Pokkaliibacter sp. MBI-7: one gene and its partner. The protein of the gene in region 1 interacts with the protein of each later gene in a pairwise test. Links are inferred from orthologs where the notes say so. Each region holds a gene or a part of one and is shown on either strand. Other genes may lie near its edges.

Region 1 (5,223 bases):
GTTCTGTGATTGTATCCCAACTACGTGAGGATATTATTCGGGGTATATTCCTACCGGGTGAAAAGTTGCTTATCTCCAGCTTAAAACAGCGATACGGTGTCGGAAGTAGTCCCATTCGGGAGGCTTTGTCACAACTCATCACTGAGAGATTGGTCGTCGCAGAGAGCCAGCGTGGGTTCCGTGCTAGTCCTATATCTAGAGACGAGCTCACTTCAATCTACGAGGCTCGCAGTGAAGTTGAGGCTAGTATTACTGCTTTTGCAATTGAGCGAGGGGATGATGCCTGGGAGGCAGGTATTGTCGGTGCCGCCTATCGTTTGTCTAAGGTTGATCAGACTGTCCCTGACGGAGAGCGTGTTGCCCGTTGGGAGTTATGTCATCGCAACTTACATGAGGCGATCGTCTTGGGGTGTAAGTCTCCGCAGTTGCTGGATGTTCGGCTAATGCTTTATACGCGAGCAGAGAGGTATCGACAGCTCTGGTTAAAGGAAACCGTATTGGATTTACACTCTTTAGCCCGAAGCCAAATCGATCATCAACGGCTGATCGATATCGTACTGCAAAGGCGTAAAGAGGAGGCTGTAGATTTAGTGAGGCAGCATATTTTGATGCCAGTGACGGTTATTTACGCTACGTTGAATCAGAAGCAGATACTCTGACTTATATATCAAGAAAAAAGCGGGCATTAGGCCCGCTTTTTATATCCGTAAAACATTAACCGGCAATACGGAAATCTTCCAGATCTGAGCCGTTGTTCAGTGCTTCTTCAATCCATTTTGGCTTACGACCTTTGCCAGTCCAAGTCTGGCTTGGATCAGCAGGATTGTAATATTGAGGAGCTGATTTGGATTTTACGCCAGTGGTTTTGCGTACGGAGCCCTGAAGTTCACTCAGAACAGATTCAAATGGGATGCCATTCTCTAGCGCCATGGCTTTAATTTGATCGATTACCTGAGCTTGCTGTTTTTTCTGATCCAAGGCTTTTTCGACATCGGCCTGCAGCGCTTCAAGTTCGGACAGAGACAGAGATTGTAAATCTGAATATTTCATGGCTCACCAACCGTTTTAATAAGGGAATATGTAATGGTCGGATTATAGCCTAAATTTTATTAGATTCGCCAATAGGCTTAATCATTATTGTTTCTGGCGTGTAAGGTAATGTTTCCTCATTCATGATTTGCACTGCACAATTTATTTTGTTTCCAGCCAAAAGGTCACAGGCCCATCGTTTATCAAACTGACTTGCATATCTGCCCCAAAGCTTCCAGTACTGACATGTTCATAAATGCTATGAGCACGGTCTATAAAATAATCGTATAGACGCTCTCCTGATATAGGGTCCGCTCCCTCAGAAAAGCTTGGGCGTAAGCCTTTTCGAGTATCTGCAACTAGAGTGAATTGCGAGACTATTAGCAAGCCACCTTGTATATCGCGCAGACTCAGGTTCATACGCTGTTTGTCATCTGCAAAGATACGGTAGTTTAGAATGCGCTCAAGCAACCAGTCTGCCTTGCTTTCATCATCACCTTTCTCAATCCCAAGTAGCAGCATAATACCTTTGTCGATTTGGCCAATGGTCTTCCCGGAGACCTCAACTTTGGCAGTCTGTACTCGTTGAATAAGGGCTTTCACTTTGAGTCCTTCATCTTTGTTGTGATGTGCCAGTTAATAGCACTTGCTAGCCGTCAGGCCAATTTAAGTGAGAAATAGTGCGTGGCTCTGACCAGGTTATCAAGAATACCCGCCTCAAACGCGCTGTGACCTGCCTGATGGACAATATGCAGCTCTGCATTAGGCCAGTGTTTGTGCAGTAAATAAGACTGTTCAATTGGACACACTGTATCCAGGCGGCCATGGATCAAAATGGCAGGTATATGTCGAATTGTTTCCATGGCATCCAGGATGGGGTGCTCCTTTAGAAAGCCATAATTAATCAGATAATGGGTATGAATGCGGGCTTTGGCTAATTGATCCTCATGCTCATGTCCAAGCTGGCTTTGAGGGTCTGCAAAGGAGCGTCGTAACCACTGATTCCAGCTACGAGCAGCTTGCATGGCTTCTAATTCATTGCCGCTTTGCAATCGCCGGTAATAGGCAGGCAAAACGGCTGACTTTTCTTGATCCTTTAAAGGCTGCAAAAGTGCGTCCCAAATATCGGGGAACAATCTGCTAGCGCCATTTCCGGCAGCATAGCTCCAGTCGATATCTTTTGGCCGGCAGCATAGCTCCAGTCGATATCTTTTGGCCGGCAGAGGAAAGTACCACGCAGAATACATCCAGAAACCTGCTGCGGCTGACGCTGTGCGTAACTTAGTGCCAGGGCCGCTCCCCATGAGCCTGCAAACAGTAGCCATTGTTCAATGCCCAGATAGCGGCGGATAGCCTCAATGTCATCAACGAGATGGTGTGTTGTGTTATTGACAAGGCTGCCGTGCGGCGTAGAACGGCCACAGCCACGCTGATCAAAGAGAATGATGCGGAAGCGGCCAGGATCAAAGAAACGTCGGTCAGCACTGTTACAGCCGCTGCCTGGGCCACCGTGAATGACAAGGACAGGGATGCCTCCGGGATAACCACATTCTTCTATATAGAGCGTATGCAGAGGGTCAACAGCTAGCTTGTGCTGCGCATAAGGCCCAATTTCAGGAAAGAGAATGTGCATCGTGACCCACCCTTTCTAAATGTGCTTAACGACATTTAGCCACAGTATAGGTCAGGTAAAGTGAGTCTTGTTTTATCCAGAATCGATATAGCGGTAAGACAGCATGAAAAAGCCCCTGGCTCTTCCGAGGCAGGGGCTTTTTGCAGGGCAGGCGAAGAAATTAACGAGAGGCGCGTTTGCGCTCGTTCTCAGTCAGGAATTTCTTACGGATGCGAATGCTCTTTGGTGTGATTTCCACCAGTTCATCATCTTCAATGAATTCCAGAGCCTGTTCCAGAGAGTGGCGTACCGGTGGAGTCAGCAGGATGTTCTCATCGCTACCAGAGGCGCGCACGTTGGTCAGTTGCTTGGCCTTGGTGGGGTTGACGGTGAGGTCGTTGCCACGGCTGTGCAGACCGATCACCTGGCCTTCATACACTTCCAGGTTGGGAGCAATGAACATGCGACCACGGTCCTGCAGACTGAACAGGGCGTAAGCCAGGCTCTTGCCGGTAATGTTGGAAATCATGACGCCATTGATACGCTGTACTGCTGGACCGGCTTTCACTTCATCATAGCTGTCGAAGCTTGAAGTCATGATACCGGTACCAGAGGTCAGGGTCAGGAACTGGTTACGGAAGCCAATCAGGCCACGTGAGGGAATGCGGTATTCAATACGGACGCGACCAGCACCATCGATCTGCATGTCACGCAGGTCGCCTTTGCGGCGGCCCATCTCTTCCATGACAGGGCCCTGGTAGGCTTCTTCACAGTCGACGACTACCTGCTCAAATGGCTCCATCAGCACACCGTCGATCTCTTTCTGAATAACTTCAGGACGAGATACTGCCAGTTCATAGCCTTCACGGCGCATGGTTTCGATCAGCACTGACAGGTGCAGTTCACCACGGCCAGAGACGATGAACTTGTCTGGGGTATCGCCCTGGCGTACACGCAGAGCTACGTTGTGCAACAGTTCGCGCTCAAGACGCTCTTTGATGTTGCGCGACGTGACAAACTTACCTTCACGGCCAGCGAACGGAGAGTCGTTTACCTGGAAGCACATGCTGACGGTAGGTTCGTCTACGGTCAGGGGAGGCAGTGCTTCAACGGCATCGGAGGCACACAGTGTGTCGGAGATGTTGAGCTCGTCCATACCGGTAACACAGATGATGTCACCTGCTTCCGCTTCTGGTACTTCGATACGCTCCAGGCCCAAATAGCCCATCACGCTCAGAACGCGACCAGAACGGACTTTGCCATCGATATCAACGGCTTTGATCGGAGTGTTGGTGCGGATGCGGCCACGGCTAACACGGCCGATACCGATAATGCCCAGATAAGAGTTGTAATCAAGAGCAGAGATCTGCATCTGGAAGGCGCCATCGGCATCAACAGCGGGTGCTGGAACCAGATTGACGATTGCCTCAAACAGCGGAGTCATATCGGCAGCCAGGTCTTCATGAGAGGTACCAGCGATACCATTCAATGCTGAAGCATAAATGATAGGGAAATCCAGCTGCTCATCAGTAGCGCCAAGACGGTCAAACAGATCAAATACCTGATCTACAACCCAGTCAGGGCGAGCGCCTGGACGGTCAACCTTGTTGATGACAACGATAGGCTTGAGGCCGCGAGCAAAGGCTTTCTGAGTAACGAAGCGCGTTTGAGGCATGGGGCCATCAACCGCGTCGACCAGCAACAGTACAGAGTCAACCATCGACAATACGCGTTCTACTTCGCCACCGAAGTCCGCGTGTCCGGGGGTATCGACGATATTGATGCGATAGCCGTTCCAGTTGATGGCAGTGTTCTTGGCCAGGATGGTAATGCCGCGTTCCTTTTCCTGGTCGTTGGAGTCCATCAGGCGCTCCTGACCCTCATCACGGCGGGTAAGGGTGCCGGACTGCTGCAGCAATTTATCGACCAGTGTTGTCTTACCATGGTCAACGTGGGCAATAATGGCGATATTGCGTAATTTCTCGATCACAAGGGAAATCCTGCTTGTTTACAGAGTCTGCTCAGGGCAGACGGAAAACCGGCATTATACTTGACTCCGGTCATCTTGGTGACTGTCAATTCAATAATGTGGCGATATATTAGCCATTTTTTCTTCTGTGCCTTTATGTCATGCGCAAAGTGATCGCCTCTCAATGGCGTCGCGTTATATCCGCAGAACATCACGTCTTTATTACAGTGGCTTCATATGAGAAGCCTGATCAGCAGAGTAAGGGGCAGGATCGCCTGTTCTGAGTGGCGTGGTTGCACCAAATTTGCGCCAATCTTCTCCTTTTATCTGCTTGCAATACTTCACAAGGAGAATGAATGCACCAATAAGTGGCATGATTTGATAAATGTGCACTATATTGGTTCTGTGTATGGCGCAAAATGCGTGCACGTGAAATTAAAATCTATATAAATCAAAGGTTTGCTGATTTGGCACAGGCGTTGCTTTGTATAAAGCGACTCAGTTGACAGCAACAACTTTGATGGAGGCGCAAGCCTCCAGCTTTTTTACCCGAGGCTGGATTCCATGCTCAGTGAGTTAAGAAACATCTGAGCGGATGTCTGCGAGAGGCCCG
Region 2 (2,920 bases), on another replicon or contig:
AAGGTCAAATTGTCGACATTAAACGAAAGTAGCATCTGCTTATACTCTGCGCGCCAGCAGGATCAAAGTTAAGCCACCCCCTATAAAACCTGGAGTCTGCTATTGGTCTACAGAGTTTTTAGGCTGAGCCAAGATGGTAATTGATGCGATTAAAGAGATAGCAGACAGCAAAAGTGTCGACACTTTCTGCTGTGATACGGTGAAAGCGTCTGTGAATCAGACAGTTCTCAGCCCAGACAGCAAGATGGCGCTCAAAACGTGACAAGAATAATCAGGCAGGTGTCTGAACGCCCTGAGCGGAAAGGTATAGAAGACAAAGGCAGAAGATAGATTTGCGATAGCATCTGCTACTGCAGATGCTATCAAATCATGTAAGAGGATAATTCAATGGCTGGATGCCAGGAGCGCCTAACTAGTGCGCTTTTCTGATTTCAAAACACTGGTGAATTTTCTCATTGCGAGCAAAATCCGGGTCCAGTGACGCCTTGGTAACATCTTTGATCTGCAGGTTCGCCAGTGACTCATAGTCCATCTTGAAAGTCCGCAGATTATTGGAGAACAGCAACACCCCATCATCAGACAGCAATCGCACAGCTTCCCGAATCAGCCGTACATGATCACGCTGAACATCCAGTACATCGAGCATACGTTTGGAGTTAGAAAATGACGGTGGATCCATGAAGATGACATCAAACTGATCCTTGCACTGCTTCAGCCAGTTAAAACAGTCATCCTGAATAAAGTGATGGAAGCGCTCACCAAAACCATTCAGGGCCATGTTTTTTCTGCCCCACTCCAGATAGGTTTTGGACATATCAACACTTGTCGTGGAGCGCGCACCACCCTTCGCAGCATGCACAGTGGCGGTGGCGGTATAGCAGAACAGATTCAGGAACCGCTTGCCTTTACTGATCGACTGCAGCTGCGTACGCGTTGGCCGGTGGTCAAGGAACAGCCCGGTATCCAGATAATCATGCAAATTCACCAACAACTTACAGCCTGACTCAATCACCTCCAGCAAATCACCTTGCTGCCCAAGGCGCTGATATTGATTCGTACCAGACTGGCGCTGACGCTGCTTGAGAACAATCCGCTCCGGAGCAACACCAGTGACTACAGGCAGTGCTGTTATCACCTCCTCCAGGCGTCGTTGCGCCTTTTTCGCATCTACTGACTTAGGTGGCGCATATTCCTGCACGTGTAACCAGTCACGATACACATCCACCGCCACCGCATACTCAGGCATATCGGCATCATAGAGGCGATACGCATCAATCTTATTGCGTTCTACCCATTTGCTCATCGCCTTGAGGTTCTTGCGAACCCGGTTAGCAAACATCGCTGCGCCTTCGGAAAGGTCCTCGACTGCTGCGACTGACGTCTCTACTTTGGCTTTAGATGGGGAGGTAAAAATATAGGGTTCAGATATGTCAAACAGCACGAGTTCACAAGGAATCGCACCATTGAAAAACTTGTATTGCTTGGTTGAACGCAACCGCATCTGTTTGCAGAGATCGGGATTGCCGGTGAATACGCCCGCATACCACCCTTTGAACTGATCGATCAGGCGATCGCCAAGTGAACGATAGAGATGTACCAGCACAGGAACATCACTGAGACGCTCACCGTACGGAGGGTTGCAGACTAACAGCCCGGGAAGATCGTCACTGACATGGCTAGGCTTGACCAGCTGCCCCACTTCACGCACGGAGACACGTACCCACTTCTCCAAACCAGCACGGGCGATATTGGCCTCGGCCACTTTAATCACTCGCGGGTCCTCATCGTAACCACGAATTTCTGCACAGCCCCGCAGCAGTCCTGCTTCTTTACGCTCGGTAGCCTCTTTCCGCAGCTGCTGCCACAACGCGGCCTGATGTTGCTTCCAGTTATTGAAGCCATATCGCCAGCGTGCGAGGCCTGGGGCAATGTCCAGAGCCATCAATGCCGCTTCTACCAATAGGGTGCCAGAGCCACACATCGGATCGATTAAACGACTGCCTTTCTGACCCAGCTCAGACCATCCGGAACGCATAAGGATGGCAGCGGCAAGGTTCTCTTTTAACGGCGCAGCGCCGCTTTCCTGCCGATAGCCACGGCGATGAAGGCTATCTCCGGAAAGGTCGATAGATACTGTTGCACGATGCTTGAACAGACTGGCGGACACACGCAGATCAGGAGCCTGCGCATCAACATTAGGGCGCTTGCCTGTCAGATCACGCAACTGATCGACAATGGCATCCTTCACTTTTAGTGCACCAAAATGGCTATGGCGGATATCTTCTGCACGACCATTGAAATCAACGGCCAACGTCCCATCAGCTGCCATATGCTCCATCCAGTTGACAGATTTGACACCCAGATACAGTTCATCGGCACTGCTTGCATCCCATTCATTAAGAATCAACAGCACACGGTTGGCCAGACGAGACCACAGGCAGATGCGATATCCCAGCTCAATCTCTCCGTGACAGAACACCCCGGCGACGGTCTGTTTGACTGAGGTGCCGCCCAGCTCCAATAACTCATTCTCCAGCAGCAACTCCAGCCCTTTCGGACAGGTAACAAGGTATTTGTGTTCTGACATGTAAAGACTCGTATCCAGAGTACAGATGAAAACAGATGCGGATCGCAGATTGGCAAACTGGCTTCTACAGCGGATTATCGCGACCCACTTCGGCGGTTCACGCCGGACTGACAATGATACTGGACGAAGGCGTCGTCACCAAGAAACCGTTTGATATTCCCTTCGGCTGATCAACTCAGAGTCTGAACAGCGCAATTATGAAAAAAAATCGTGATCTGACATATCTGGCAGCAATTTGAAAAAACCATCTCAAGCGCTTGATATTGTTGAATAATCAGGATCAGACAACGACTGAAATCATAACGGAGAGGCTTTTTATAACGCATATTTATT

What was found.
Region 2: the proteins of typA (region 1) and rlmKL interact in binary tests that used the Escherichia coli proteins (3 or more experiments, as listed by UniProt). The link is inferred for Pokkaliibacter sp. MBI-7 from one-to-one orthologs.

What each region holds. Positions count from the first base shown.
Region 1 is NZ_JARVTG010000001.1:2,162,700-2,167,922, reverse strand. The notes cover bases 2,228-5,223. They hold typA (translational GTPase TypA), read right to left. Parts: upstream 4,632-5,223; coding sequence 2,823-4,631; downstream 2,228-2,822. Other genes in these bases: QCD60_RS09680 (alpha/beta fold hydrolase), read right to left, coding at 2,228-2,662. Also shown: DNA-binding transcriptional regulator CsiR, read left to right, coding at 1-659; QCD60_RS09695 (H-NS histone family protein), read right to left, coding at 715-1,050; dtd (D-aminoacyl-tRNA deacylase), read right to left, coding at 1,192-1,632; QCD60_RS09685 (alpha/beta fold hydrolase), read right to left, coding at 1,686-2,138; more of QCD60_RS09680, read right to left, coding at 2,126-2,227. UniProt on the Escherichia coli protein: A 50S ribosomal subunit assembly protein with GTPase and nucleotide-independent chaperone activity, required for 50S subunit assembly at low temperatures, may also play a role in translation.
Region 2 is NZ_JARVTG010000002.1:459,013-461,932, reverse strand. It holds rlmKL (bifunctional 23S rRNA (guanine(2069)-N(7))-methyltransferase RlmK/23S rRNA (guanine(2445)-N(2))-methyltransferase RlmL), read right to left. Parts: upstream 2,588-2,920; coding sequence 413-2,587; downstream 1-412. UniProt on the Escherichia coli protein: Specifically methylates the guanine in position 2445 (m2G2445) and the guanine in position 2069 (m7G2069) of 23S rRNA. Methylation occurs before assembly of 23S rRNA into 50S subunits.